One region of the Nonomuraea sp. NPDC048901 genome, then DNA from elsewhere that is predicted to be linked to it. Evidence: riboswitches for the same ligand, from Rfam matches in the RefSeq annotation. Region 1 holds a riboswitch; each other region holds the start of a gene.
What was found. A riboswitch is a leader RNA that binds a small molecule or an ion and turns the genes downstream of it on or off. The one in region 1 is predicted to bind cyclic di-AMP.

Region 1 (7,355 bases):
GAGGCGGGGTTCGGGGGCGTACACGGTGTGAAACTGCTGCTTGCGTACGGTCTTGCCGTTCTCTTTGAAGATGCGCCACACGTCGATGGTGAAGCCCTCGGCGCCGCCCATCGGGATGCACTCGGGGCCGGAGTCGGTGATCGTGGTGATGGGTTTGACCTGGTAGCGGGATGAGCTTTGCGACTCGATGTCGTAGCGCTTGGTGCTCCAGAACTGGACGGTGATCGAGGTGCCCGTGTACGAGGTTTTGATCAGCACGCCGTACGGGGAGTCGTTGCGCCAGCGGAAATCGGGCTGGGGGAAGGAGACCGTGGACTCACGTCCGGCCGGGTATCGGGAGATGTAGTACTGGTGCGGAGTGTGCTGCACGTCTTGGAAGCCGCCGAAGAACACCGCGTTGAACATGGTGGTGGCGAACTGCGAGACGCCGCCGCCGACGTCGTTGACGAACCGGTTGTTAAGGATCATGGGTGCCTCGACGAAGCCGCGTGCCTTGTCCCGCTTGCCGACCAGGCCGTTGAGCGAGAACGTCTCGCCGGGCTTGACCACGTATCCATCGACGATGTCGGCGATGCGGTGGATGTTGGTCACGCGTGGCGCGCAGCAGGGATGGCGGGTGGTGAAGGAGCTGACCTTCTCCTTGATGCCGAGCTTCTTGGCCGCCTCGGTGGTCACCCGAGGTTGTGTCAGGGCGACGGGCACGTCCACACGTCGGCCGCCCGCCGCCAGAGTGGCGGAGATCGCCGTGCCAAGGGCGTTGACGTCGATACCGCGTCCAACGCGGGCGTGGATGAGCTGCGGCTTGCCGTTCGAGATCTTGAACGAGGCGTCCCTGGGGCGTTGAGGGGGCAGCGCACGTACTTGCAGGTCGACTGACTGGCGTTTGCTGGTGAAGGCCGCGCGTATGGCTCTCCCTGCGGCTTCACGGTCGAGAGCGCGTCCGGCTTTGGGCCGTACGACCTGAGGTTCGAGCCCGCGGTACCGTACGGTGCCCTCGCGGGGCGTGGCATCGATGCTCTTGGCCAGGTCGGCGAGCTTGGTGGTGAGGCGCTGCTCGTCCACGGTGACCGTTGGCTGGAGTTGACGGCTGCCGAAGAGTGATCGGAGGATGCCCGCCGGCGTGGTCGCGCCGTCGAGGGCGGCCCGTACGGTTGCTTCTGCATCGAAGGCCAGGCCCAGGTCGGTGGGAGTCACCCGTCTGGTCTTGCCGACCGCGACAAGCGCGAGCGGAAGCGCGGTCCGTTTGCCGAACTCCCGCTCCAAGCGGGAGCGGGCTTCGGCCGGAGACAGACCGCCGATGTCGACGTTGTCGACACGTGTGCCCGGCGGAACCTCTCCGGCAAGCGCGATGGCGGGCAGGGCGTAAGCCAGCACTGGAACGGCGATGACGGCGGTCACGACGACGGCCAACCGGGCCCGCCGACTCCGCAGGGCACGCCGGGAGCCGCTCCGGGACACCGGCGGGCTTGGCTGGGTGCTCGTCGAGCGGTTCATGGCGTCGCGGGACGGTAGGCTGACACCCCTAGCCGTGGATCGCGCATGGGAAGAGTGTAGCCCGCTCTACTAATGTTCATAGTAGGTAGGGCAAATCTTGAGGGCGCGCATCCGGCGGCGGAGCGCCTCGCCGAGCATGAACACCGAGGCGATCGCCAGTACAGGCTGCACCGGAGCGAAGTAGGTGAGTGCGCCGCTCGTCCCGAGAGCGGTGACGACGAGCTTGTTGCATATGGGGCAGCCGACGGCGAAGGCAGAGAGCAACCCTCCGCTCAGCGTCTTCTTCTGCTGGCTCGGCGGGGGCTGAACCGGGGCGACATAGGTGGCGACGATCAGACCGCTCAGGATCGCGGTGACCAGCCACACCGGGTAGTTCCACCACAACACCGGCGTCATGCGAGAAAAGTACGAGGTGGGAATGATCCCGGTGGGAACGCCGACGATCACTGCGGTGACGCACCCGGCCACGAATCCAACGAGCCACTGTCTCCTGGTCCAGATACGCATCGCGAGAGGTCCTTTCGACTACCCGATGACCGGGCAGGAAATCAGAAAGGTGATCAAGGAGGGGACGATCAGCGCGAACCCCGGCGCCGCCAACAGCCCGCTGACACCGAGAATGCCAAGCACTCTGTCGCGCCCGCAGGCCGGCGTGACGGGGCTGAGCAGGCGCTTGACACGGGTGACGGTCGACTCGCCGCCGGCTCCCAAGGTGGCCGCGGGGGTGGATGCCCTGGCGACGGCTATCAGCGCCGACGCGATTACGCCGCGCGCATGCTTCCGTGCGGCGACGTCATCGGCCAGCAGCTCCACAAGGTGGGGCACCGCGGTTCCCGTCGCGGCGAACACGGGAAGTCCGGGAAATGCCTTGGCGGCGACCTGGGCGGCCGTGAGCAGGAGGTGATGACGGCCGGTCACATGGGCCCGTTCGTGGGCGAGCACCGCAGCCACCTGACGGTGATCAAGCGCCGCGAGTGCTCCACTGGTGATCACGATCACAGCGCGGCGGCCTGGGACGCAATAGGCAGCGGGCTCGTCGTGCTGGACGACGAGCGCGCCGAGCTCTTGCCGCTCGCGTCCGATCAGCCGGACAGCCTTCCGGTGCCTGATTCGGCAACGCCGTCCGGTCCAGAGCACGGTCAGGCTGGCCCAGCCGACCCTGATGGCGATGCCGCCGGCGACGGACAGGCCCGCCAGCGCGGCCAGCGGGCGGGCCGTGAACGGAGAAACATGACCCGACAGCATCTCACCACAGGCCATGATCAGCGCGGCGACCTCGTCCCCGATGGCGTGGGCGGGGAAGGCGAGCTGCAGCCCGGCCAAGGCTCCCGACGCGATCACCGATGCACAGCCGGCCAGCCACGCGGCGATCGACAGCCGGGGAGAGTCGCGAAGCCGTTGGCTGCGCATGATTAGTCGTGGCAGTCCCCATGCCGTGATCGCCGCATGCGCAACAAGGGCGCCCTCGACGATCACTGCTGGTCGCTTCGGTGAATGGCGGCATCGAGGGCAGCGTGCTCCTCAGGGGTGAGCCGCTCCAGGAAATGGACGAGCGTCATGGCCTGGTTGCCGCCCTTGGCCAGGGCCTCCTGCATGATCTGGGCACTGTAAGCCTCGTGGCTCATCACGGGCTCGTACAGGTAGGCCCGGCCGGATGGGTGGCGGCGCAACAAGCCCTTCTTGTGGAGGTTGTCCATGACCGTCATCACCGTGGTGTAGGCAAGGACCCGGCGGCGCTGCAGCGCCTGAAGCACCTCACGAACAGACACAGGGCCGTCGCATGACCAGATGTGGCCCATGACAGCGGACTCCAGCTCACCAAGACCGCGCGCCATTCCGCCCCTCCTAATCCTATCCATCATAGTAGCGATGGTTGGCGACGGCGCGAAGACTGCTGCTCGGATGTGGCCCGTCTCCCTGCATTCATCTCCGTCCGGAGCGGTCGACTATCTACTGCTTCGTGTAGTGGGAGAGGTGTTACGTGCGCGGGGGGATGGGTAACGGAGGTCTGAGCCGCCGTCGCGGTGGCCGGTGCAGCGAAAGCGAGGACGAGAGATGACGTTGCAAGTCGGGGAGATGCTCTCCGCCTACCCCAAGGACCTTGGTGATGTCGACCAGGCGAAGCTTACGAAATGCATCGAAGAGTGTCTCCGGTGCGCTCAAACGTGTACGGCCTGCGCGGACGCCTGCCTGAGTGAGGACATGGTGGCCGAAATGGTCAAATGCATACGCAGCGATCTGGACTGCGCGGACATCTGCGAGACCACTGCTCCTAGGACGACGTGCCCGGCATCACGGGGGCGAATGCCGAGTACGTCCGAACGGATGGCTGCGGTTGTCCCCTCCCGGGAGGACCAGCCAGCCGACTTTTCACTATATGACATAGTAGGATCGGCCGCTAATGCTGATGCGCGGATAGCCGCATAGCAGCTCTCTTACAGCAATTGCCGAAGCGACGGCTTCCCTGATGTCAGGACTTGTACTGCGGATAGCCATAGCCGACGACGTCGGACTTGGGTCGCACCCGCTCCTCGACCTTCCCATTGCCGGTGTTGCCTTCGATCGCGGTGATGGTGCCGTCGCGGTTGTCCTTCTTCACCAGGCCCATGTGGTCGATGGAAGTAATGCTCTTGTCGCCGCCCCATGCGTAGTAAACGACGGCTCCGGGCTTGGCAAGGGTGCCCCAGCGTCCGTTGTTCTTGAACCACCGCGCCCATGTGACCGTATAGGCGTCCCATCCCATCGTCGGCCTAACGCCGGTCTGCTCACCGACCCAAGAGACGAACATGGCGCACCACGGAGCGTTGGCGTAGGCCTGAAGGCTTCCTCCGTCGCGGGCCAGAGTCTCCTGGGCCCTGGGGGAAGTCATGTACCAGCTGTGGAATCGGGTGCCGCCGCCGCTGGCGTTCTCCGTCGTCCCCACCTGCTGCTGGGCCAGCTTCAGCACGGCGTCCGCTGTGACCTGGCGCTGGGGCTGGGAGGAAGTCGCAGACCGCGAGACGCCAGTTTGGGTCTCGCTGGCGTGGTCGCTGGCGAAGGCGGGCGTACTGGTGATGAGTGCACTGGCCACGGCCGCTGCGGCGAGGGTGAGGCCGTGCTTACGGGCGGACCTGCCGTAGCTCGGCAAGAGGTGTTTGGACATGCGGGGAATGGCTCCTTGCTTCCATGCCGCCTACCGGGTTAGCTGACGGGTTCGGGCGTGGAAGTGCCCTACGGAGCCCCGTTGGGACGGGCGCACCGATTCACCCCAAGAAAGTGGATCCCCGGCTCCGCGAGAAAGCGGACTCGGCGGCCGCGGCTGCGATCTGCACACAACGCCGGTGCAGACGAGACGCGGTCTCGGCAGTACAGGCCACCATCGGAACGCTGCGGCCTTGGGCCTGTAAAGGTATGCAAGCCAAATGGCCAGCGCAAGCGAAACCTTTGGAAGCCGACCCGAAGGCCCTGTGTGGCCTAGGGTTCAGCCATTAATCCTTTACCTTTACCACGGCGTGGTGCCGTGCCTGAGCGGTGGGCCGCTGTGTCGCTGTTCGGGTTGTGCATAATGTCGCAGTGACTATGAACCGTAGTAGCGTGCTGCCCCGAGCGGTGTACCTCGTGGCCGGACTCGTGGTTGCAACGCTGGTGGCGGGGATGTTAGCCCTCGTCGACTACGAGCGACCGGCGAAGCCGCCCCGGCGTCTTCGGGCTGGACGCGGGAAGCCGGGCAAAGCTCGCCGGCGCCTGAACCGCCTGTTGTGGCGGCCCTCGACCGTCTGCGGGAGCCACACCTGCTTGTGGTCGCGAATCGTCCGCTGCCTGAACAAATGATCGAGCGGGTTCGAGTACGCAAAGGCGTGAGCTCCATGGAGATCGTCGATGCGGCGGCGATACCGCTCGGCGGTAGGAGGGTGGGAACGGTGGGGGTGGAACCATCGACCTTCCGGGCCTACACGCCCAAGCCGACCGTGCGCGGCGGCGAAGAGCAAACTGGGCGCCCCGTATGTCTGGGGCGCCGAGGGACCTGACGCCTTCGACTGTTCCGGCCTGATCCAGTGGGCCTTTGGCAGGGCGGGCATTCGGCTGCCGCGGGAGACGCATCAGCAGTTCGCCAGTGGACCCCGGGTCCCGTTTTCCCAGATGCGATCGGGTGACCTGATCTTCAGGCGGCTGGACCCCACCAACCCGGGCTACATTTCCCATGCCGCGATCTACTGGGGCGACGGAAAGATGATCCAAGCCCCGCAGGCGGGGGACGTCGTCAAACTGGTGCCCGCCCACACGCGCAATCTCGCAGGCGTGGTGAGGGTGATTGAGTGATCACGCGTTGACCCGCTGCGGTGCTTGCCTTGCGTATAACAACGTGTAGCGCACGGTATTGGTCGGTCTGCGTTGGATAGATCTTTTATGCCAAAAATCTCATTTCGGTAACCAGCCACCCTTTCTACCTACTACAGTCCTTCGTACTTGCCGGTGACTTGCCTTCGCGGTGGAGGCGGCCGGCTGGTGCCGAGGCCCGCGCCGCGGGAACCGGGGAACCAGAGCCTGGAGCGATCCACGCATGGGGTGAATCCGCCACGGATGCGGCGGTAGGGCGTCATCTCCTGGCCCGAACCCGTCAGCTAACCCGGTAGGCCATAAGGAGAAAGGGTCAAACCCCGGACCTATGCCATCCATTGTGGACGGGCTGCTCGACGCTGCCCAGAAAAATCTCGGCTATCGCGAGAAAACCGACGGCTACAGCAAGTTCGGTAACTGGTACTACGCCAACGTGGACAACAGCGACCCCTACTTCAAGACCGCCCCATGGTGCGACATGTTCATTACCTGGGCCGCCAACCAGGCGGGCGTCGAGAAGTACGTGGGGGATTTCGCCTACACCGTCGACCACGCCAAGTGGTTCAAGGAGCAGGACGCCTGGAGTGACAAGCCGGAGCCCGGCGCCATCGTCTTTTACGACTGGAGCGGGTCACGCGATGTGGAGCGGATCGACCATGCGGGCATCGTCGAGAAGGTACAGGGAGACCAGATCTCCACGATCGAGGCCAACGTCGACAAGGTGTGGCTCAAGCGCAAGGACAGGGACCAGAGCAAGGTCGTCGGCTACGGCCTTCCCCGCAAGGTCAAGGAGAAGTTCGGGGAGGGTGAGACGTTCGTCCTGACGGGCGGCAACCCGCGGACGCCTCTGGTCCGGAAAGGGGTCGTGCAGGCGGCGGGGAAGGCGCAGGAGACCGATGTCGTCCTGCCGACGGCCTCCACGGAGAGCATCGCGGTGTCTGGGGTCGTGTTCGCGGGCGTGCTCTGCGTTGCCGTCGTGGTCAGGCAGGTGAGACGTCGAAGCTCTGCCAGAGGCAGGCAGCAGCGGTATGCCGGCCGTCACCGTTCGATCATGGCGTAGCGGTTCATGATCTGGCAGGGCGGAAGGCGACGGTGAAGTCCGGCCCGCCGTTCTTGGACCCATAGACCGTGCCGTCCTCGGTGGCGGCTACCAGTCGCTGCGGGTCGGGTGTCCGCCAGCGCAGCAACCTGCCGAAGCAACTGGGCTGCGCCATGTTGGAGGACGGCTTGGTGGAGGTCAACGAGTTCGGGCAGAGCTCGGTGAAGGGAGTCTTCGCGGCCGGCGACATGGCCAGGCGGGCGTCCATGCCGTTCCCCGGCTGGCCAGGTGATCATCGCCGCCGGTCAGGGCGTCACCGCGGCCGTCGTGATCGATCAGGAGTTGCTGTACGCCTGAGCTCAGAGCAGCGAGAGCGTGTGGCAATGATGCGCGATCAGCGCGCTCACCCCCGGAAACACCGCCAGAGCCGCCGGTCCTGCGAGGAACAAGGTGACGGCCACCGTGCCCACCAGCCGCTCGCGGCGGTGGAGCGGCGCGGCCGGAT
Region 2 (7,355 bases), on a different contig from region 1:
AGGCGGCGCTGGTCGACGGAGCGAGCGTGTGGCGCCGCTACTGGCAGCTCACGCTGCCGCTGTGCCGCCCGGTGCTGGCGGCGCTGGCCACGCTGGAGTTCACCTTCATGTACAACGACTTCCTGTGGGCGCTGGTGCTGATGTCGTCGGGCGACAAACTGCCCGTCACCTCGGCCCTGAACAACCTGCGCGGCCAGTTCTTCACCGACTACAACCTGCTGGCGGCCGGGTCGATGCTGGTCGCGCTGCCGACGCTGATCGTCTTCCAGATGCTGCACAAGCAGTTCGTCGCCGGACTCACCCTGGGGGCCACCAAGGGCTAAAGGAGCGCGTGGAAGCGGGCGGCGACCAGGTCCCAGGTCCACTCGCCGGCGATCCAGTCGCGGCCCCGGGCGCCCATCTTCCGGGCCCGTTCGGGGTCGCCGAGCAGCTCGATCAGGGCCGCGGCGACCTCCGCCACGTCGGTGCCGTCGACGACGAGGCCGGTCTCGCCGTGCCGTACCGCGTCCGGGGCGCCGCCGGACGCGCCCGCGACGACCGGCAGGCCGGTCGCCGATGCCTCCAGGAACACGATCCCCAGCCCCTCGACGTCGACGCCGCCCAGCCGGGTACGGCACGGCATCGCGAACACGTCGGCGGCGGCGTAATAACCGGCCAGGCTGCCCGCCGGGACCGTACCGGTGAAGCGGACGGACTCGTGCCCCCGCGCCAGCTTCTCCAGCCGCTTGCGGTACGGCCCGCCGCCCACGAACAGCAGCACCGACTCCGGCACCGCGCGCAGCACCCGGGGCCAGGCCCTGATGAGCTGGTCCTGGCCCTTGCGCGGCACCAGCCTCGACACGCAGATCACCACCGGCCGCCCGGCCAGCCCGAGCTCGGCCTTGGGCGCGTCCGGGTGGAACTGGCCGGTGTCCACGCCCGGCGCCAGACGTACCAGCTTGGCCGGCGAGATCGCCGCAGCCAGCCGGGCGCGCGTGTACTCGCCGAGGTAGGTCACCACGTCGGCGTGCGCGCCGATCCTGCGCAGCGCCCCACGGAACAGCGGCGCGCTCGCCCACGACGCCTCGTGGCCGTGGGTGAGCATCACCACGCGCCGCGCGCCGGCCGCCCGTAACCCCGGCGCGAGCAGGCCCAGCGGGGCCGCCGAGCCGAACACCACGGTGTCCGCCCGCTGCTCGGCCAGCAGGTGGGCGGCCCGGCGGGCGACCGCCGGGGTGGGCAGCATGAGCGAGGTGGGGTGCCGGACGATCCGGTACGGCTGGCGGCTGTCGAACTCCGCGCACCCCTGCCAGGCCGGAGCGTAGACGGCCACGCCAGGGGTGCGCAGGGCCAGCCCGTGCACGAACGACTGGATGCCGCCCGGCCGGGGCGGGAAGTCGTTCGTGACGATGAGCACGCCGGTCACGGCTGCTGCTGGCCGTTCAGCGCGGCCCACTCCCGGGCCATGGCGATGCGTTGGGGGCCGGTGGGGTGTGACGCATAGAGGGCATATTCCACCGGATCCGGCGACAAGTCGGAAATATTGGTAATTGCCAGGCGTTTCTGCATGGAGATGAAGGTGGCCGGGTCCTTCGTGAGGTTCAGGGCGTGGAGGTCGGCGCGGGCCTCGATGTGGCGGCTGACCACGTTCTGGGCCGGTCCTGAGATGACCGTGGCCAGGCTCATCAAGCCCATGATCACTCCTACCGCCCGTGGATCGGCCGCCGAGGCGATGCCCGTGCGCCGCCGCAGCATGCCCAGCAGCAGGAACAGCAGGATCGCGCCGAACGCGGCGCCCAGCCCGCCCACCAGCGTGCCGACCAGCACGTCCCCGTACTTGGCGTGGCCCAGCTCGTGCGCCACGACCAGCTCGACCTCGGACTGCGGGGCCCGCAGCAGCGTGTCGTACACGACGATCCGGCGCGTGGCGCCGAAGCCGGAGACGTAGGCGTTGAGCGCGTTCGTCCGGCGGGAGGCGTCGGCGATCAGCACGTCCTCGACCGGGACATGGGCGCGCTCGGCCAGCATCATCAGGTTCGCCCTGAGCGCGCCGCCCGGCATCGGGCGGAAGTCGTTGAACAGCGGCTCGAACACGACCGGATACACGAACGAGGCCACCAAGGTGAACGCGAACGCGCCCGCGGCGGCCGGGATCCACCAGCGCCGCAGCCACCTGGCCAGCGCCACCACGACCAGCACCATGATGGACTGCAGCACCACGTTCACGGCCAGGCTCTTGAGCCGGTCGCCGGTCCAGCCGGCCCAGTCCTGCGTGGACAGGCCGTAGTCGCGCAGCTGCACCTCGTACCAGATGCCCAGGGGCCACCTGATCGCCTCGACGATCGCGGTCAGCACCACCACCCCCAGCACGACCCGCACCCACCACGGCCCGCGCAGCTTACTCAGCACCTTGGCACCGAACGGCGTGAGCACGAGCAACCCCGCGAACAGCACGGTCAGCCCGAGGGAGAGGTAACCGGGCAGGCTCGTGGCCGCATCGAAGGCGGCGGCCCTGGCGATCTCGGCGGCACTGAAGTCGCGCGCCGGATCCGGCGTCACCGTGGGGGTGCCCGAGGGCATCACCCGCCAGGGCGTCGTGAACGCCACCACGGCCAGGATCACCACACCGAGCACGACCAGCGCCCAACCGGCACCGGCCCGGCCGAACGCGACGTCCCCACCGTCCGCGACCCAGCCACCTGACACGGCACGGTCGCTCGGCGCGGCACGGTCGTCTGGCGCGGCACGGTCACTCGCTGTGGCACGGTCGTCTGGCACGGCGCGGTCCCTTGGTGCGGCACGGTCGTGTGGCGCGGCGCTACCGCCTGACGTGGCGGGGTCGCTTGATGCGGCGTCCTCGCCGGGCTGTGGTGCCGGGTTCCGATCGGGGCCCGCGTCGTCGTCAGGCGGCGGCATGCTGTCGTCGGTGCCCTGCAGATCGTCCATCCGCGTTCCCCTTACGCAAGCTGGTCCCGCACGTAGTCGCGCCACCGTGCCGTCAGCGTCCCTGCCGAGAGCCCGAGCCTGGTGAGCCCCCGGTCGATGCCACCCGTCTGGGCATCACGGTAGAGCCTCACCAGAGTCCCCTCACCGAACCGCTCGGCGATGAAGCGACACGCCAGCCACGCCTCCTGGTACGCCCGTGCCAGACGTGCAGGCTCCCGGCTGGACGGTGCGAATGCCGCAGGCCCTGGCAATTCGCCCGGCAAGTGCCCGGCCCGCACCTCGGCGGCCAACTCGGTGGCGGCCACCCGGACCGGCAACCCCGCGTCCCGGTAGCCCACGTAGTCGGCGAACCCCTCATAGAGCCACACCGGCAACCGCTTCGTCCCGGCCGCGACGTGAGTGAGCTCGTGCGTGAGCACGATGTCCCGCCCGGTGGGGGTCAGCCGGGCGAAGTTCTCGGGCACCACGACCACTCTCCCGCCATCGGCCACCGCCGCCAGCCCGTCGACACTCCCCACCCCGGCCACCCGAGCAGCCTCGGCCGCCGAGCCGGGCACGAGCACCACGGGCCGTACGGGGCGGCCGAGCACGGCGGAGACCCGCGACCCGGCGGCATCGGCCCGGCGCGCCAGATCACGAAGCGACTCGGGCGCCGCATGCTGGCTGACAACAACCGAACGCACACCTCGTACGACCTCGGAGCCGTCCCCCCAGAGTCCCCGCGCCTCCGCCGGAAGCTCACGATCACCGGCCGCCGGGTTGTGGCCGGTCGCGGACTGATCGGGCCCACCGGACGGCAGGTCACGAACCGCTGCCGAGAGGCCATCCGTCCCCGGAGACCGGTGCGGGGCGGCGCTGGCCGAGGCGAGGGCCAGGAGCAGCACCCCCACCCCCAAGACTCGGCGGCTCACCTGCACGGACACGTTCCCCGATCGTAGTCGTCCCGCGCCGCGAACCGGCCGTCGCGGAGAGACCCGGCTCCTCGTCGCGCAAAGGCCCGGCACGTCGTCGCGCAAAGGCCCGGCACGTCGTCGCGCAAAGCGTCGGCTCGTCGTCGCGGAAGGGCCCGGAACACGCGAAGGTCCCGTCCCAGCTGGGACGGGACCTTCGTGACGGTCTTGCAGGCCGGATCAGGCCGGACTTACAGGCCGGGACGCACCGCGCCCACGAACGACGCCTTGCGCCATCCGCTGAGCTTCTCGACGCGCACCGTCGAACCCGTCCTCGGCGAATGGACCATCTTGCCGTTGCCGACATACATGCCCACATGGCCGAGCCCATAGAAGAACATCAGGTCACCTGGCTTCAGATTCTTCCAGGAGACCTTCTTCTTGATGCGGGCGAACTGGCTGTTCGTCACGCGCGGGATCTTGACGCCGGCCTTCTTCCAGGCGTACTGGACGAGACCGGAGCAGTCGAAGGAACCAGGTCCTGTGGCCCCGTAACTGTACGGGTCACCGATCTGGTCCTTGGCCACGGCGACGGCCGTACGGGCCTTCACCTTTTGCCGAGCGACCGCTGTTTGTTGCGCGACCTTCTTCACGGACCTGACGGCTTTCGCCGCTGTATTGGTCCCGGAAACTTCGGCCGCATCACGCGTTGTCGCCGCCTGCGCCGTCGGGGCAGGGAGGACCAAACCTCCGGCCGTCACGGTCATCGTGAGCGCTGCGCCACTCAGGGCAATGCGGGACAGACGGGGGTTACTGGGGGAGGTAGACAGGATTTCTCCTTGGGACTTCCACGAACGCCTACCGGGTTAGCTGACGGATTCGGGCCTGGAAGTCGCCCTACGGCGCAATACGCGCCGATTCACCCCTGATCCCGGGAGCGGGATCGCTGGGTCCCCGGCTCCGTGCCTCCTGGCTGCACGGACTCGGCAGGCCACCGCCACGTAATGACATGTAGAAGGGCGGCGACCTAACGGATTTCTTTTCTGTCCACATCGGGGACCCGATGGAGAGTCGCGACGCCATGGCTTGTTCGCCGCGACGCCAGAAGCTACGCCCTTGAGTAACGAGCTGGCAAAGCCGTCATGGGGTTGTCAGGATCACTCAGAGGTGTCAGTAAAGTCCCCAACCCCAGCTGGAGCGCCGGGTTATGTTATTCAAATGTGACCCTTCTCACACTTGACGACACAGTGATCTGTCAGGTCCCTTTTGTCACTCTTGTCACACTGGTCCCGCTAGCAACACGCCCAGAGGGCGCGTGATCGTGTCGCGACTGCGCGGATGTGGCCGTCGCCAGGGTCGCCGACGGGCCGGGATCAGTGATCGTCGTCACCCGCTGAAGGCGTTCCAGCAGCGTTCAGCGACCCGGCCAGCGGCATCGGCCTGCGCGCCGAGGTCCGGCGACCAGCAAATCGGGATCAGTTGAACAGCCGGTCGGGTGCAGTTGAATAAGCGGCCAGAGCCCGTTGAACAGCCGGTCGGAGCCCGCTGACCACCGGGCCGAGTTCGTTGACCATTAGGCCGGGTCGTTGACCAGCAAACCGGGGTCCATTGACCACCCGGCCAAGGTCCGTTGGCCAGCAAGCCGGTAAGCCCACGTGGACCGCCAAGCGTTAATCGGCGGACCATCCGGTCCATGGCCACCGGAAACCACGGACCGGGTCAAGAGGACGCACGTCACGGCGCCCAGCGCGCTCCACCGGAGGAGCGTGTCCCTGGACAGAGCCCAGCCACGGACGGCGGGTGGGGCTCACCGTGCTTGCCGTACAGAAAATCAGTGGTTCTTCACCCAGAACAACCTACGGACGGATAGCTCCCACCAGGGTGCCGCCATAGGAGGACAGAGTGACGACCTTGACCACGTCGCCGGTCTGGGGGGCGTGCACGATCTGCCCGTTGCCCGCATAAATGCTGACATGTCCAAGCCCTGAGCTGAAGATCAGGTCGCCGGGCTGCAGGTCCTTCAGATCCACCTTGCGGGACGACCCCCAGGCCCACTGCTGCCACGTGGTCCGGGGCAGCGACACGCCCCCAGCGCGCCACGACGCCTGCGTGAGGCCCGAGCAGTCCCAGCCGCTCGGTCCCGTGCCGCCGAACACGTACGGCTTGCCCACCTGCGCGTAAGCGAACCTGAGCACCGCCGCCGCGTTGCCGGAGGCCGAGCCCGTGTACTTGATGCCGGTGCTGTTGGGGTCACCGGTCTTGTAGGCGCCGAGCTTGTCCAGCAGCTTCTTCTGCTTCGCGATCAGCTTGCGGACCTCCGAGCGCTCCTTCTCGACCCCGTCGCGCTCCTTGTCGGCCGCCTGCAGCGCCGCCTCGGCCTTGTCGCGTTCGTCCTTGAGCCCGCGGTTCTCGCGATCGAAGGCCGCCAGCCGCGCCACCTTCTCCTCCGACAGCTGCCCCGCGAGCGCCATGCCGCCCAGCAGGCCCGTGGGATCCGGCTGACCGATCATCGTGGGCCAGGAAGTGGCGTCGGGGCCGCGCGTGTAGGTGTCGACGGCCATGTCGATGACCTGGGCGCGCAGGGTGGCGACCGTCTCAAGCTTGCGTTTGTAGCTGGCGTTCAGCTTGCCGTATTCGCCTTGGGCCGCCTTGTACTTCTCGGTCGCCGTGTTGTAGCGGTCGACGACCTTGTCGGCCTGATCGTTCAGCTTCTTGAGCTTGGCTTTCGCCTGTTTGATCGTGGGCTTCGGCGCGGCCAGTGCCTCGCTTGTGGGGAAAAGCAGCAGCCCGATCGCGAGTCCCGCGGCCAGTGGCGCCCGGCCAAACCTCACAGTGTCGCCTCCAGGGGAATATATCTGGGGCGAAATGGTACAGAAGTGGCGGGTGTGCTTTCACCCTAACAACCGATTCGTAATCTACGCGCGGCCCAGCCTGCGCAGCAGCAGAGCCGACGGAACCGGTCTGGCTCCCATACGCCGGACGGACTCGGCCACCTCACGGTCAGAGGAGACCACCGCCATGGCCCGGCCCGGCGGCTCGGCGCGGACGAGCTGGCGGATCAGGTCGTCGGCGATCTCGCCGGGTGCGCTGAAGAGCACCCGCACCCCGCGCGGCGCCACCACCTGGACGGGCGCGTTGAGCTCGGCGCCGTCGAAGACCACGGTCACCTCGACCCTGGTCTGCGCGACCAGCCCGCCGAGGCCGGTCATCAGCCGGTTGCGCTGATCGGCCAGGGTCAGCGTGCCGTAGCCGGTCTTGGTCACGTTGTAGCCGTCGATGATCAGGTGCACCTGCGGCAGCGCGAGCAGCTGGTCGAGCAGCTGCGGGTCGTCGTCGGCCAGCGCGCGGGCGGGCACGCCCCTGACGCCGGGGCGCTCGCCCGTGAGCGCGGCCACCGAGTCGGCGGGCCTGCTGATCATGGTGGGCAGGGCCAGCTCCCTGCGCAGCCCGGCGGAGGCGTCCTGGAGCGCGTCGAGCAGCACCCTGACGCGGGCGTCCTCGATGCTCCTGCCCTCACGCGCGGCCCGGCGCGAGGCTTCG
Region 3 (7,355 bases), on a different contig from region 1:
GATCGCGCTGGCTCTGGTGTCGCTCGTGGTGTTCGTGGTGGTGGAGATGCGGGCCGAGGCGCCCATCATGCCCCTGCACCTGTTTCGGAACCGTACGTACACGCTGGTCAACGTGACCTCCTTCTTCACCGCCTTCTGCATGTTCGCCGGCGTGGTGTTCCTGCCGCGCTACTTCCAGGAGGCGCTCGGCGCCAGCGCCACCGAGTCGGGGCTGCGGATCTACCCGCTGACCCTGGCCATGGTGGTGGGCAGCATGGTCGTGGGCGCGCTGATCAGCCGGACGCGCGTCTACAAGCCGTGGCTGGTGGCGGCGCCGTTCCTGCTGGTCGTGGGCACGCTGTTGTGCGCCGGTCTGACGCTGGACACGCCGCCCTGGGTGCTCGTCGGGTGGATGGCGCTGATCGGCCTCGGCATGGGCCCGATGCTCTCCGGCCTGACCGTGGCCGTGTCGAACTCGGTGCCGCCCCAGTACATGGGTACGGCCTCGGCCAACCTGACGTTCTTCCGCCAGATCGGCGGCTCGGTCGCCCTGGCCCTGGCCGGCACCGCCTACACCTCCGTCATCGCCACCGAGGCGCCGCTGCACGGACTGGCCGCCGCGCACGCCTCGGCCGCGGCCCTGGTCATCCCCTCGCTGGGGGTCGCGGGCGCCCTCGTGGCGCTGGTCGCCCTGATCGCCATGCCCGGTGTGCGGATCGACCGGGAAACCCCACAGCCCAAGGTCGAGGCCAGTTTCGCGTCCTGAGCGCCGTCATGCGAAGCTGTCCTTGTCCCCAACACCAGGAGGTCCTCATGGCGGAAACACCGGAGCCGGAAGTCGACGAAACTCCCGAGGACGAGATGAAGCGCAAGTTCCGCGAGGCGCTGGAGCGCAAGCGTAACCAGCATGCTGACTCGAGCGCGGGTGGCAGGGGCAACGACCCTTCCAAGATTCACGGCGCTCACGGGCCCGCCGCCAGCAAGCGTTCTTTCAGGCGGAAGAGCGGCGGTTGACCTGAGCTTTTCTGGGGGTACGGCATGCCGTACCCCCCTTTTTTCTTGACCCTCTAGGTAGATCTTCGCCCGTTTCATGGGCTTATGTTTGCCTTTGTCCGGTTCGGTACCTATAGTTCATGGAGTTACCAGCCGGTGACTTTGGGGCTTCAACAGGGGAGTACCAACCGGCAGGCGCCGAATCCCGCTCGCGGGAACCGGGGAACCAACGTTCCTTAGGGGTGAATCCGACCTCGGTCGGTAGGGCATCTCCACGTCCGAACCCGTCAGCTAACCCGGTAGGCGAGATGGAGAGGACACCTACCGCATGCGTAACCCCCGCGTCGTGCCGCCAGCCCGCGTGTTGTCGTCCGCAGACTGACCGGCGCCTTCCCCCCGCTCTTCCACGCTCCGCGTAGCGACCGTTTGGCGTCTTGCCCGGCTACGCCCACCTTTCACGAGCGCGATCCCCTTTTCCCGTATAAAGGACTTCACTGCTTCATGTCTGTTCGCTCTGCTATGCTCACCGCCGCCCTCGTAGGCGCGATCTCCATCAGCGCAGGCACCGCCGCACACGCCGACACCGGCAACGACAAGAAGGTCCTGCTCAAGGGCAAGACCACCGCGTCCTACTTCTGGGACGACTCCTCCGGCCGCGCCGGGGACACCGGGCTGCCGGCCAGCGGCAAGCCCATGCAGAAGGGGCTCGCCGCCAGCCCGAGCTGGCCGCTCATGACCGAGGGTTACGTCGTCTACAAGGGCAAGAAGATGCCCTTCTTCGTCGGCGACCGCGGTCCGGGCGTGCCGTCCTCCAGCGGCGTCATGCTCGACCTCGACGCCAAGACTTTCGCCGCCCTGACCGGTGGCCGCTTCAACTCCAGCACGCTGGGCGTGGACGGCAACGGTGGCGCGGGCCACATCAAGATCGACTACGTCATCACCAAGTGGGGTAGCGGTCCGGGCAAGAAGAACTACCCGCAGCCCTTCTCGACCGGTGCGTACGCCGTCGTGGACCGCAACCCCGCCAAGCCCCCGAAGATCGTGGCCGAGGGCGACAAGCCCGCCGCGGTCAAGCCCGCTCCCGCCAAGGCCGTGCCGGTGGCCGCCAAGAAGGCCGACAAGGCTGAGGAGAAGGTCGCTGACAAGAAGGTCGTCGAATCGAACGCCATCGGTGGCGCCGCCGCGGCGGTCGCGCTGGCGATGTTCGGCGGTGGCGTGACGGTCGGCCGCGACCGGATCCGCAAGCTCGTCCGGCGCTGACAACCGTCAGGTCCGAAGACGGTTTTGCTGACGGCCGTCAGGTCCGGAGCCGACGGCCTTGATGGTCGTCGGTTTCGGAGCCGGCGGTCTTTGCGTCGCGGGAAACAGAATGTCATTCTGACCTCGTGACCACGCTTGCAGCCGCGAACGGCATCGAGATCGCGTACGAGACCTTCGGCTCACCCGGCGGACGTCCCCTGCTCCTCATCATGGGGCTCGGCGCCCAGCTCATCCACTGGGACGACGAGCTCTGCGAGCTCCTGGCGGAGCAGGGCCATCACGTTGTCAGATTCGACAACCGTGACTCCGGACTCTCCACACACCTGCACGACGAGGGCGTTCCCACACTGGGGACGTCCTCTTCGTATCTGCTGGACGACATGGCCGACGACGCGGCCGGGCTGATGGACGTCCTCGGCTGGCCCGCCGCCCACGTCGTGGGCGCCTCGATGGGCGGCATGATCGCCCAGACGCTCGCCATCCGGCACCCCGAGCGGGTCCTGACCCTTACCTCGATCATGTCGACGCCCGGCCCGGACGTGGCCCCGCCCACGCCGGAGGCCAGCGCGGTGCTGCTCGCCGCGCCCCCGACTGATCGGGACGCCGTGCTCGCCCAGTCCTTGAGGACCTGGGCGGTGATCGGCTCGCCCGGCTTCGACATGGACCGGGAACGCATCCTCCGGCTGTCCGGCCAGGCGTACGACCGGTGCTTCGACCCGCCGGGCACGACCCGGCAGCTGGCCGCGATCATGGCCTCCGGCGACCGCACGGAGCAGCTCGGCACGCTGGGGATCCCCGCCCTGGTCATCCACGGCGAGGCCGACCGGCTCGTCCCGGTCGCCGCCGGCCACGCCACGGCGGCGGCGATTCCAGGCGCCACGCTGCTGACGTTCCCCGGCATGGGCCACGACCTGCCCCGGCCGCTCTGGCCGGACATCGTCGGCGCCATCACCAAGCTCACCACGAGCTGACGCACCAGGAATCAGGCCGGTCAGGGATCAGGCTGTTCAGGGACCAGGCTGTTCAGGGATCGGTGGAGGTCGGTGGCTCGTGTCCGCCGCGCCCGGACGCGAGCCACCGGATCTCTCAGACCTCCAGCTTCTCCTCGATCCCGCGGAGCTGGTGCCGGGCCAGGGCCAGGTTGGCCCGCGCCCGGTCCAGGGCGAGATAGAGGAAGAGCCCCTTGCCGCCGCGGCCGGTGATCGGCCGGATGATGTGGTACTGGCCGCCGAGCGTGATCAGGATGTCCTCGATGGAGTCCTTGAGCCCCAGCGAGTCCATCGTGCGCAGCTTGGCCTTGACCACCTCCGTGTTCCCCGCCGCGGCGACCTGGAGATCCAGGTCCTTGGAGCCGCCGAGCGCCCCCAGCGCCATGCCGCTGCCGTGATCGACGATCACCGCGCCGAGCGAGCCGTCGATCGTCATCATCTCCTTGAGAGAGACGTCCATGCTGGCCATGCCTTCCTCCGTTCAAGCTCAGTGAATCCGTGCTGAGATGGCGGCCACGCTGGCCGCCGTCTTGCGCCCCTCCAGCCGGAGCAGCCCGAGATTGGTGCCGGGCTCAGCCAGGACTGCGAGGACGATGGTGGGGCCCGCCGCGTAGAAGGCGGCGAAGCCGGCGGTGCCGGAGATGAGCGTCTCCTCCAGTACGCCCTGGCCGGTCATGATCGTCATTCGCCTGCTCAGCGCGAGCAGCGCCGCGGACAGCGCGGCGACCTGCTCGCCACTGTCGTCGGCGTTGTCGCAGGCGATGCTCATGCCGTCAACCGTGCAGGCGACGCTCCCGCTGATGTCCGGAGTGCGCTCGCGCAGGAGAACCATCTCCCTGAGCACCTCTTCACGCAGCTCCACCGGTGGCCTCCTTTGCGGGCGGGGGAACCTCATGTCAGCTCCTCCAGCGCCTTCTTCAGGCGCATCAGCAGGGCCAGGTCCGTGGGGTCCGCCGTGACCGGCGGGCCGAGCGGCAGGCCCGGGGTGCGGGGATCGTGCGGCGGCCGTTGGCCGGCGGCCACGCGCCCCCGCTGCGGCAGCGCCCCCTGCCCGTCTCCGGCGGTCTTCGCCCTGTGCTCACCGGTCTTCGTCGCGCTCTCTTCCGGGGCGCGCGTGGTGGTGGTCGGCTCCACGGGCGGTGCCAGCAGCCCGGCCGCCGCCATCCTCCGTACGGCCAGCAGCACCGAATAGCCGGACCTGCCGATCCGCTTGGCCAGGTCGAGCGGTGTCGCCTCGGCCCCGGCCCCGGTGAGGACCTCCCACTGGACCGAGTCCAGAGTCACCCCGCTGCCCGGCAGCCACTGCGCCGGCCGTACCGGAGCCGTGTCCAGCTGCGCGGACGGCCAGATCTGCGCGAGATAGGCGCGGCGGCGCGCGCACTCCCGCAGCAGGCCCGCCACGTCGAAGAACCACTGCCCGCCCAGCCAGTGCTGCTCGCCCGGCCGGAATTTCGGCCGCGACCCGCCGGCCGGCAGCAGGAAGAACGCGGCGTCCAGGACGGCCCCGAGCACGCAGTACTGCAGCTCGCCCAGCGTGACGGGCCCCTCCTCCAGCAGGCGCGCGCAGCCCCCGTCGGCCTGCAGCCTGCGCAGCGCCGTCTCCGGCAGCCGCCCGCGCGCCGCCAGCAGCCGCTCGACGCCGGGGGTCTGGGCGCACTCCATGTACGTGACCCGGCCCTCGCTGAGGAAGATCGTCCCGGCCCGGCCCACGCGGAGGGCGCCCGTGGCCCGTTCACGGGCTAGACCGGTCAGAAGCGTGTCCAGCGGTGCCATGGCTCAGGTGAGCAATTGGCGGGAGATGTTCAGCAGGCGGTATCGCGCCAGGGCGAGATTCGACCGTTCCAGGTCGAGGCGCAGGTAAATGACGAGCGGCCCCTCGAATACCGTTTCGAGGAATCTCAGTAAATGATGGCCTTTGTCGGTAGTGACCAGCATGTCGTCGATCCGGACAGTTTCGCCGGGGCAGGAGCGGGCCAGGCCGTCCATGGTCGCGCGCAGTGTCTCGGTCAGGGCGGCGGCGGAGCTCTCGGCGTCCACGCCCTGCGGCGGTCCGCTGATGGCCACGGCCATGCCGCTCGTCTGGTCCACCAGCATCGCGTCCAACGCCCCTGGTATCGCCATGACCTCGGTCAGGCAGTCATCCAGTCCCAGCACGTGACCCTCCCACGCCGTCATGAGGACTGGGACAGCGTAGGAGCGGCGGATGACGGCCGGGTGATCGGATAAAGCGAGATATGTATGAGGTTAAAGATGTCTACGGCCAAGGTGGAGAAAAACCTAACCGCGACGGAGATTTCCTGATTAGGGGTATTGCTTGCGACATTTAAGAGTATTGCTCACATTATTCTCGGCCCAGCTCGCCAGTATCCAATGGATACTCTGGAGAATATGAAGATTCTTCTCTTTGGCGCGACCGGTATGGTCGGTCAGCGCATCGCCGCCGAGCTGGCGGCCCGCGGCCACGAGGTGACCGGTGTCAGCAGGTCGGGACCGGTCAAGGGAGATGTGCGCGACGCCGCCACGCTGGGCCGCGGCCATGACGCCGTGATCTGCGCGATCGCTCCGCCCCGCGACGGGAGCGAGCCCGAGGGGCCGTTCCTCGACGCCCATCGCGCCCTCATCGACGGCGTCCGCGCCGCCGGGGTCGGGCGGCTCGTCGTCGTCGGCGGCGCCGGCGGCCTGGAGGTGGCGCCCGGTGTCGACCTGGTCGACACGCCCGGCTTCCCGGACATGTACAAGAAGGAAGCGCTGGCCCAGCGGAGCGCTCTCGGCCTCTACCGCGAGGTCGACGACCTCGACTGGACCTACGTCTCCCCGGCCGCGGAGATCGCGCCCGGAGAGCGCACCGGACACTTCCGTGTCGGCGGTGACCAGCTTCTCACGGACGCCGAGGGCAACAGCCGCATCTCCGCCGAGGACTACGCGATCGCGATCGCCGACGAGGTGGAGAAGGGCGAGCACCCGCGCCGGCGCATCACGGTCGCCTACTGAACTCCGTCCGACTCCTTAAGGTCCGACTCCTAAAGGTCCGACTCCTCAAGGTCCGACTCCTCAAGCAGGTCGTCCGCCTCCTCCATGAGGCCGCCCGGCTCCTCGGGCAGGAGGGCCTTCTCGTCGGGCTTGTGGACGAGCACCTTGTCCACGTACGACTTCACGGCGGCCGCGATGCCCACGTCGGCCCCGGCCGCCTCCGACAGGTACCACCGGTGGTCCAGCACCTCGTGGAACAGCTGCGCGGGCTCCAGCTTCCCGCGCAGCCGGGCCGGAATGCCCTCGACCGTCGGCTGGAACACCTCGGCCAGCCACCGGTGCGCCACGATCGCCTCGTCCTCGTGCCGCAGGCCCTTGGCGACCCGGAACCCGTCGAGGTCGTTCAGCAGCCGCCTGGCCTGGTTCTCCTCGACGTCGAGCCCGGTCAGCCGGAGCAGCCGCCGCTGGTGGTGCCCGGCGTCGACCACCTTGGGCCGGACGATGAGCCGCCCGGTGCCGACCTTGCGCCGCACCATCATCTCGGCCACGTCGAAGCCCAGCAGGTTGAGCCGCCTGATCCGCTGCTCCACCCGGTGCCAGTCGACCTCCTCGATGATCTCGTCCTGGGTGATCTCGTTCCACAGCCGGTGGTAGCGGGTCACGATGTCCTCGGCGGTGTCCATGGGGTCGATCGACGGGTGCAGCAGCCCGCCCGCCTCCAGGTCGAGCATCTCGCCGAAGATGTTCATGTGCGCGGTCTCGATGTCGCCGAGCCGCTGGCCCTCGCTGATCATCGGGTGCATCTCGCCGGTCTCCGCGTCCACGAGGTAGGCGGCGAAGGCGCCCGCGTCCCTGCGGAACAGCGTGTTCGACAGCGAGCAGTCGCCCCAGAAGAAGCCGTTCAGGTGCAGCCGCACCAGCAGCACGGCCAGCGCGTCCAGCAGCCGGGTGAGCGTGTCGGGCCGCAGCGTGCCCGACATGACCGCGCGGTAGGGGAGCGAGAACTGCAGGTGCCGGGTGATCAGCGCCGCGTCGAGCCCCTCGTCCCGGCCGGTGACGAAGGCGATCGGCTCGACCGACGGCGCGTCGAGCCTGGCCAGGTCCCACAGCAGCTGGTACTCCCGCCTGGCGTACCGCTCGCTGATCTCCTTGATCGCGTACACG
Region 4 (7,355 bases), on a different contig from region 1:
CCAGCTGTCGTCGCTGTCAGCCGCCCGGCTGCCCGGTGGCAGTGATCTGGGGCGGCTGGTTCAGCTGGACGACGCGGCGGAGGCAGGGGTCCGTACCCCGCGAACGATCGCCACGACCGACCTGGGGGCGGCGAGCGCGGCGCTGGCCAGCGACCGGGTCATCGTCAAGGCCCTCGACCAGCATTTCGTCGAGACCGAACCGGGCACCCTGCACGGGGTCTTCCCGGAGATCGTGGCCGGTGTCGCGGCCAGGAAGCTGCCCGCGCGGGACGCGCCCATGATCGTCCAGGAGTACGTCGACCACTGGGCGGAGCTGCGCGTCTACTTCGTGGACGGCGAGATCCGGGCCTTTCGCGTCGGCAAACCGTCGCCGGAGGCGATCTGGCGCGACGAGGCGTCGGTCACGGTCTCTCCGGCGGCGGCGCCGGAGCCCGTGGTGGAGGCGGTGCACCGGCTCGCCGGGATCTGGGGCCTGCGCTACGGCGCCTTCGACTTCCTGCTGACCAGGCAAGGGCCGGTGTTCCTCGAAGTCAATCGCGACGGCGATTGGCGGTGGTTCGAAGCGAAGGCCGGTGTCGACGACGTCTCCATCGCCACGCTGTCCACGGTGCGTACGCTCCACCGTCAGGTGGCCAGGGCGGGTTCGGCGACGATCGATCTGGCCGGATTCCTGGCGCTGGGCACCGACCGGATCAAGCGGGCCAAAGCCGTGACCGCGCGCTTGGACGCGCGCGTGCTCGGCGCGCTCGAGGTGCGGGTGGACGGCACGATCGTGCACGTCAGCGCCAGAAAGGCGCGGCTGCTGGCCGCCATCCTGCTCTCCCGCCCGAACCAGGTGGTTCCGACCGACCAGCTGATCGATTCCTTGTGGGGAGAGCGACCACCTCCCACGGCACGCAAGAACCTGCAGGTCTACGTCTCGGCGTTGCGGCGGAGCTTCGGGGATCGGATCTCCTACCAGGGCTGGGGATACCGGCTGGACGCCGGGCCGGACGAACTCGACCTCCTCAGGTTCCGGCGGTTAGCCGGCGCCGGCCGCGACATGCGGCGCAGGGGCGACGCCGATGCCGCGTTGACCGTGCTCGATGACGCCCTGCGCCTGTGGGGCGGTCAGCCGCTCGCGGAGTTCTCGGGTGTCGCCTTGGTCGATGAGGCGGTCGGCAGATTCACCGACCTGTACCTCACAGTCAACGAGGACTGGGCGGAACTCGCGATCGAGCGGGGCGGCCACGTCGAGGTGCTGAACCGGCTCGACGACCTGGTGCCCTTCTTTCCCGCGCGCGAGCGGCTCGTGGCGGCCAGGATGACCGCTCTCGCCGGTTGCGGCCGTGCGCCGGAGGCGCTCTCGCAGTTCGAGACCGTACGCCGGCATCTCGTGGCCGAGCTCGGCATCGACCCCAGCCCCGTACTCAGGAATCTCTACGAGGAGATTTTCCAAGGGCAGCTGGCCAGGGCCGATCCTTAACCGGTCGCATGGTCCGGCCATACCGCTGATTAAGCAGACGCTTCTAGCTTGCACACAGAGGTGCTTTCACCAGAGGCGCCTCTGGCCAAGGCGATCCGAATCGGGACTTGCTATGGATCTTGTTTTCGACGATCTGATCAACGATCGCGACACGCGGCTGATCGTCCTGCTGGCCAGGGGATACACGACGACAAGAATCGCCCGCGAGCTGAAACTCAGCAGGTATACGGTGGCGGAGCGGATCAGCAAGCTCCTCGACCGATTCGCCTGCAGCAACCGGAGCCAGCTCGTGGCGTACTCCTATGCCCACAAGCTCCTGGACGTCGGCATCTGGCCACCGGGCGCCTCCGAGCCCCTTCCTTGAGGACCCCGGTGGCCCGCCGGTTAGGGGAGCCGTGTCAGAACATGCCGTGTGGGACCTGCGCCGGTTCGGGGACCGGCTGGACCACGTCCCAGTGCTCGGCGATCAGGCCGTCCTCGATCCGCCAGAAGTCCGCGACCGCCAGCCCGCGCCCCCCTTCCCGAGGGATCAGGTGATAGTGCATCACCACGAGATCGCCTTCCGCGACGACCCGCTTGAGCTCCAGCCGGGAGGTGGCCAGCGGGGAGTCCCTGATGAAGTCGATGAAGGCGCGCCTGCCTGACGGGTTGCCCGGGCTGTGCTCGATGAAGTCCTCGCTCAGGAGCGTCTGGAGCACCTCGATGTTGCCCGCGGCGAACTCCGCGAAGCCGGCCATGATCAGTTCTTTGCTGCTCGTCATGGGAGAACGCTGACAGCGGCCGCGGGGTGGTGTCGATTACCTGGGATGTAGTTTCCCCGATGCTCAGGCGAAGGAGCAACTCTGGTTGACTAAGTGGAAATTGGTCAACTACGGTTTCCCGCCTGGTCACCCTCCAGGATGCGCGCATGCAGGGCATCTTCGGCCGCCTGCCGAACGCCTGCGTGGAGAACGCGGTGAACACCTACTTCGGCGACGGCACTCTGCCCGCCGCCGACATCACCTGCCACGCGCCGCGGCCGCCGGGGTGGACCGAGATCAGCGCCGTCTGCACCGCCCCCGAGGCACGCGGGCGAGGCCATGCCGCCCGCCTGGTCAGTGCGCTCGTCGCGCGGATCGTGGCTCGTGACGAACGGCCCTTCATCCACGTGGCCGAGGCGAACACCGGCGCGATCGCCCTCTACGAGCGGCTCGGCTTCGAGACCCGCAAGCCCGTGACCTTCCGGGGGTTCCGCACGCCGTGACGGCTTCCGTCACTGAGCCGGGGCGCTACCGGACCTTGATCCGCAGAGCCCCCGCCGTTGGCCGCAGGCCGGTGGTGAGCATGGCGGTCTTGCGTTGCTCGATGGAGAGCCGCACGCCCTTGGGGTCCGGCCGTACGGCGCCCGCGAACGAGTCCCTGCGCCAGTCGGAGAGCTTCTCCTCCTTGACCACGTCTCCGGTGTGCGGCGCGTGCACCATGTATCCGGGTCTCGAGATCATCCCCACGTGCCCGAGCCCGTGGAAGAAGACCAGGTCACCTGGCTTGAGGTGGTCCCAGGAGATCTTCTTGGAGAACGCGGAGTACTGCTCCGTCGTGGTGCGCGGCAACTCGATCCCGGCGTGCTCGTACGCCCTGAGCATGAGCCCGGAGCAGTCGTAGCCGCTGTCGCTGGTCCCGCCCCAGACGTACGGGATACCGCGCTTCTTCATGGCGAACTTGAGGGCGACCTTCCAGGCCGGAGTGGTCTGGCTCGTCTGCTGGACGGGCTTGCTCTCAGTGCTGGCAGGGGTGGTGGGGCCGGTAGGGGTGGTGGGCTCGGCGTGAGCCGGAGCGGCCAGAGTGAGCCCGGCGACGGCAGCCGCCAGGCAGATGGCGAGGGGAGCCACTGCTGTGTCCTTCCATACGGCCTACCGGGTTAGCTGACGGGCTCGGGCCTGGAAGTGGCCCTACGGCGATGCCGATTCGCCCCAGAGGGAACTTGGGTCCCCGGCTCCACGCAGGTGAGTGGATTAGGCGGGACGAACACTAACAAAACGGTCAAAGACTTGTAAACTGCCTAAAATCGGGCGTCAACCAGGCGGGCATGACATGACAGGTAATCGACACCACCCCGGCGGGCCAGGTAGAACCGGCCGGTATGAACATGGATCAGCCGATAGGGGAGTTGCTGCGGGACTGGCGGCACCGGCGCGGGCTCACGCAGCTCGACCTGGCCCTCCAGACCGACGTGTCCGCGCGCCACGTCAGCTTCGTCGAGACCGGGCGGACGATCCCCAGCCGGTCCATGGTGCTGCGCCTGTCCGAGCAGCTCGAGGTGCCGCTGCGCGCGCGCAACCGGCTGCTGCTCGCGGCCGGGTACGCGCCCATCTACCCCGAGCGCCCGCTTGACGACCCCGATCTGGGCAAGGCGCACGAGGCGCTCCAGCGGATCCTGCGCGGGCACGAGCCGTATCCGGCGATGGCCCTGGACCACCGGTGGAACCTGCTGCTGGCCAACGACGCCATGAACGTCTTCCTCGACGACGTGGCCCCGGCCCTCCTGGAGCCGCCGGTGAACATGATGCGGCTTGGCCTGCACCCGGACGGGTTCGCGCCGCGGGTGCGGAACCTGGCGCAGGTCCGCGGCTTCCTGCTGCCCCGGCTCGCCAGGCAGGTCGCCCGTGCGGGGGATCCGGAGCTGAGCGCGCTCTACGAGGAACTGCTGGCCTATGGAGACGATGGCGAGGCGCCGCTGCCCGACCCCGCCGACATCGCGCTGCCCGTACGGATCACGCATCGGGGGGACGAGCTCTGCTTCTTCAGTACGATCACGACGTTCGGCGCGGCATTCGACATCACGCTCGAAGGGGTTGCCGTCGAGGCGTACTTCCCCGCCGACGACGAGACCACCCGGCTGGTCGGGAACCGTTGACGCCGCCGCCGGGTGGCGTCAGTACGCGGCGGTGAACCTGACCCGGTGGTGCCCGGGCCGTTCCGCCTCGTCCAGCAGTACGACCGCGAGGTCCTCCATGGAGATCGCCGAGTTCCCCTCGGCGTCCAAGAGCAGCTCGTCGGCGCCCAGCCGGTAGACGCCGGTACGCTCGCCCGGCGCCAGCACCGCGGCCGGACTCAGGTACGCCCAGTCCACGCCGGTCTCCGCGCGGCAGGCTTCGAGCTGGGCGTTGCAGGCCAGCGCGATGTCGCGGTAGGCGTCGGACATGAAGCGCGGGTCGTCGAGCACGGTACGCCCGCCGGACCCGGGAACGGTCAGCCCGGCCGCCCCGCCGACGAGCAGCAGCCGGACGCCGGTCCCCGCGAGCCCCGCCAGCAGCGCCTTGGCGGTCGTGACGAGATCGTGCTCGCGGCCGGTGGGCGGGCGGGTCGCGCTGATCACGAGGTCCTGACCGGTGCCGAGCCTGGTCACGTCCTCGACATGAGCGGCGTCGCCGACCTGGGGATGGGCGCCGGGGTGCAGTGACGGGAAGCGGGCCGGGTCGCGTACGACGGCGGTGACCTCGTGGCCACGGGACAGCGCCTCGGCGACCACACGAGCGCCGACGCTGCCCGCCGCTCCGAACACGGTGATGCGCATGATTTCTCCTTGATCGGCAGTGAGGGATGAGAGGGATGAGAGGGTGCGGATCGGACGGTCAGGGCGTGGGGATCAGCCGGTCACGAGCGGGCGCGTCCGCCTGACCCGGCGGCTTCTGCTCTGGGCCGCGACGAGGGCGGCTGGTCTGGGCCGCGATGAGGGCCGCCACGACGACGAGCCCGCCCACGATCTGGGCAATGGTGAGCGACTGGCCGAGGGCGAGCCACCCCAGCGCGGTGGCGACCAACGGGCTGAGCAGGCCGAGGAAGGTGACGTGGGTGGGGGACAGGGCGCGGATCCCCCGGAACCACAGCGAGTAGGCGACGGCCGAGCCGATGACGGCGAGGTAGGCGTACCCGGTCAGGTTCGCCGGGGTCAGTGCGACGGGCGGCGGTCCTTCGACGAGGAGGGCCACTGGGAGCAGCAGCAGGCCGCCGGCCACCAGCTGCCAGCCGGTGGTCGCGAGCAGGGGCGCCGGTGAGGTCCACCGCTTGCTGAGGACGACTCCGGTGGCCATGACGATCGCGCCCCCGGCCGCAGCGGCGATGCCGACGGCGTCCAACCGGGCGTCGGCCCGCAGCACCAGGAGGCTGACACCGGCCACACCCGCCACGGCGGCGATCGCCGTACGCGCGGACAGGCGCTCGCCGAGCAGGCCGGAGGACAGGCCGGCGACCAGGAGGGGCTGCACCGCGCCGATGGTCGCGGCCACCCCGCCGGGCAGCCGGTACGCGCCGATGAACAGCAGCGCGAAGAACAACCCGATATTGAGCGCGCCGAGCGCGAACGCGCGCCACCACCACACCCCTTGCGGCAGGCGCCGGGTGAGCAGGAGGAGCAGCAGCCCGGCGGGCAGGGCCCGGACGACCGCGGCCAGGAGCGGGCGGCCGGGCGGCAGCAGTTCGGTGGTGACGAGGTAGGTGGTCCCCCAGATGGCCGGGGCCAGCGCGGTCACCATGATCAGGGCAGGTCGATTTCTTAGCACTAAGACAATGTATCTCACTGCTAAGACATCCGATAGGGTGGGATGGTGACTGATCATGTTGACCGGGTGCTGGAGCAGTGGGCCGAGCAGCGGCCTGACCTGGACGTGTCGCCAATGGCGATCATCGGGCGGCTGTCACGGCTGTCGCGGCTGATCGGCACGGAGCTGACCCGTACGTTCAGCGCTCACGGGCTCGACTCGGCGTCGTTCGACGTGCTCGCCACGCTGCGGCGCAATGGGCGGTCGTTGACCCCGGCCGAGCTCATGAAGTCGGCCATGGTCACCTCGGGGGCGATCACCCAGCGCCTCGACCGCCTCCAGTCCCGGGGCCTGGTGTCCCGTACGCCCAGCGAGAAGGACGGCCGAGTCGTGTATGTCGCCCTCACCGAGGAGGGCCGGGAGCTGATCGACCGGGTGCTGCCCGATCACGTCGAGACCGAGCGCCGCCTGCTCGCCGCGCTCTCCGAGCCCCGGCGCGCCGCCCTCGCCGGCGAGCTCAAGGAGCTCCTGGAGTCACTGGGCGACAGCCTGGACTGAACGGCGTACACCGCCTGCCGGGGGATCGCTCGGACGGGCGGGGTGAGAGTGCCCAGAAGGGTGGGACGAGGGGCTCGGACGGGCGGGAGGAGAGTGCTCAGACGGGTGGGACGAGGGTGAAGTATCGGTCGAGCACGGCCCGGTCGCCGTGCACGTCGAGCCGCTCGTACGGGATGCGGTGCCACAGGAACAGCATGAGGTCCGACGCGGTCCCGACCACCTCCACGTCACAGCCGCCCGATTCCACAAGACTCACGTCGGCGCCTTCTATTAGACTCGCGTCGGCCTCTTCTACGAGGCTCGTGTCGGCCCCGTCGAAACGGATCGTCCACCGCCCCGGCCCGTCGCTCTGCCGGAAGCCGTACGTCTCTCCCGCTCCGGGCGGCGCCGCCGTCAAGGCCCGCCGGGCCGGGGCCATCACCTCGAACGTCTGCCCCACCGCGTCGGCCGCCAGCTCCGCGTCCATCGGCCCGGCGATCCCCGCCACCATTTCGGCGTCCCAGCGGTGGATGGCCGCCTCGATCGTCTGCATCCGCAACCAGAAGCCGACGCTCTGCTCACCCGACCACGTCCACACCGGCACACCCGGATCCGTGGTGGCGAACGCGGCCTCCAGCTTGGCGGCGCCCTCCGCGAACCAGTCGAGCAGCCCGGCCGGCAGCGGCCCGGTCGCCGGTGCGTTCGCCGGATCCGGCCAGCCCACCGGATCGGCCGGCAGATCGAGGAAGGACAGGCCCGCGGGATCCGGCTTCTCGGTGAGACGGTCGCCGATGACCCACACCAGGTAGCGGTGCACACCGCCCAGATGCATGACC

Region 2: another riboswitch for cyclic di-AMP. It lies ahead of AB0C30_RS18405 (C40 family peptidase); the one in region 1 lies ahead of AB0C30_RS09895 (CHAP domain-containing protein).
Region 3: another riboswitch for cyclic di-AMP. It lies ahead of AB0C30_RS46005 (hypothetical protein); the one in region 1 lies ahead of AB0C30_RS09895 (CHAP domain-containing protein).
Region 4: another riboswitch for cyclic di-AMP. It lies ahead of AB0C30_RS06265 (C40 family peptidase); the one in region 1 lies ahead of AB0C30_RS09895 (CHAP domain-containing protein).

What each region holds. Positions count from the first base shown of each region.
Region 1 is NZ_JBEZFW010000003.1:37,463-44,817, forward strand. It holds gene AB0C30_RS09875 (VanW family protein) at 1-1,494, opposite strand, end outside; gene AB0C30_RS09880 (hypothetical protein) at 1,564-2,001, opposite strand; gene AB0C30_RS09885 (M48 family metalloprotease) at 2,020-2,970, opposite strand; gene AB0C30_RS09890 (BlaI/MecI/CopY family transcriptional regulator) at 2,967-3,356, opposite strand; gene AB0C30_RS09895 (CHAP domain-containing protein) at 3,965-4,636, opposite strand; cyclic di-AMP (ydaO/yuaA leader) riboswitch at 4,649-4,795, opposite strand; gene AB0C30_RS09900 (NlpC/P60 family protein) at 5,353-5,793, shown strand; cyclic di-AMP (ydaO/yuaA leader) riboswitch at 5,971-6,125, shown strand; gene AB0C30_RS09905 (CHAP domain-containing protein) at 6,140-6,871, shown strand; gene AB0C30_RS09910 (M56 family metallopeptidase) at 7,210-7,355, opposite strand, start outside.
Region 2 is NZ_JBEZFW010000005.1:162,876-170,230, reverse strand. It holds gene AB0C30_RS18425 (carbohydrate ABC transporter permease) at 1-323, shown strand, start outside; gene AB0C30_RS18420 (glycosyltransferase family 4 protein) at 320-1,405, opposite strand; gene AB0C30_RS18415 (M48 family metallopeptidase) at 1,402-2,925, opposite strand; gene AB0C30_RS18410 (hypothetical protein) at 2,937-3,848, opposite strand; gene AB0C30_RS18405 (C40 family peptidase) at 4,067-4,582, opposite strand; cyclic di-AMP (ydaO/yuaA leader) riboswitch at 4,656-4,814, opposite strand; gene AB0C30_RS18400 (C40 family peptidase) at 5,672-6,646, opposite strand; gene AB0C30_RS18395 (NYN domain-containing protein) at 6,731-7,355, opposite strand, start outside.
Region 3 is NZ_JBEZFW010000019.1:142,745-150,099, reverse strand. It holds gene AB0C30_RS46015 (MDR family MFS transporter) at 1-745, shown strand, start outside; gene AB0C30_RS46010 (DUF5302 domain-containing protein) at 793-993, shown strand; cyclic di-AMP (ydaO/yuaA leader) riboswitch at 1,159-1,293, shown strand; gene AB0C30_RS46005 (hypothetical protein) at 1,474-2,232, shown strand; gene AB0C30_RS46000 (alpha/beta hydrolase) at 2,358-3,203, shown strand; gene AB0C30_RS45995 (hypothetical protein) at 3,319-3,690, opposite strand; gene AB0C30_RS45990 (roadblock/LC7 domain-containing protein) at 3,709-4,083, opposite strand; gene AB0C30_RS45985 (hypothetical protein) at 4,113-4,994, opposite strand; gene AB0C30_RS45980 (roadblock/LC7 domain-containing protein) at 4,998-5,375, opposite strand; gene AB0C30_RS45975 (NAD(P)H-binding protein) at 5,610-6,212, shown strand; gene AB0C30_RS45970 (DUF4032 domain-containing protein) at 6,242-7,355, opposite strand, start outside.
Region 4 is NZ_JBEZFW010000002.1:254,159-261,513, forward strand. It holds gene AB0C30_RS06245 (BTAD domain-containing putative transcriptional regulator) at 1-1,465, shown strand, start outside; gene AB0C30_RS06250 (LuxR C-terminal-related transcriptional regulator) at 1,578-1,829, shown strand; gene AB0C30_RS06255 (nuclear transport factor 2 family protein) at 1,864-2,226, opposite strand; gene AB0C30_RS06260 (GNAT family N-acetyltransferase) at 2,349-2,708, shown strand; gene AB0C30_RS06265 (C40 family peptidase) at 2,734-3,333, opposite strand; cyclic di-AMP (ydaO/yuaA leader) riboswitch at 3,337-3,473, opposite strand; gene AB0C30_RS06270 (helix-turn-helix transcriptional regulator) at 3,585-4,358, shown strand; gene AB0C30_RS06275 (NAD(P)H-binding protein) at 4,377-5,018, opposite strand; gene AB0C30_RS06280 (EamA family transporter) at 5,077-6,003, opposite strand; gene AB0C30_RS06285 (MarR family transcriptional regulator) at 6,046-6,540, shown strand; gene AB0C30_RS06290 (maleylpyruvate isomerase family mycothiol-dependent enzyme) at 6,638-7,355, opposite strand, start outside.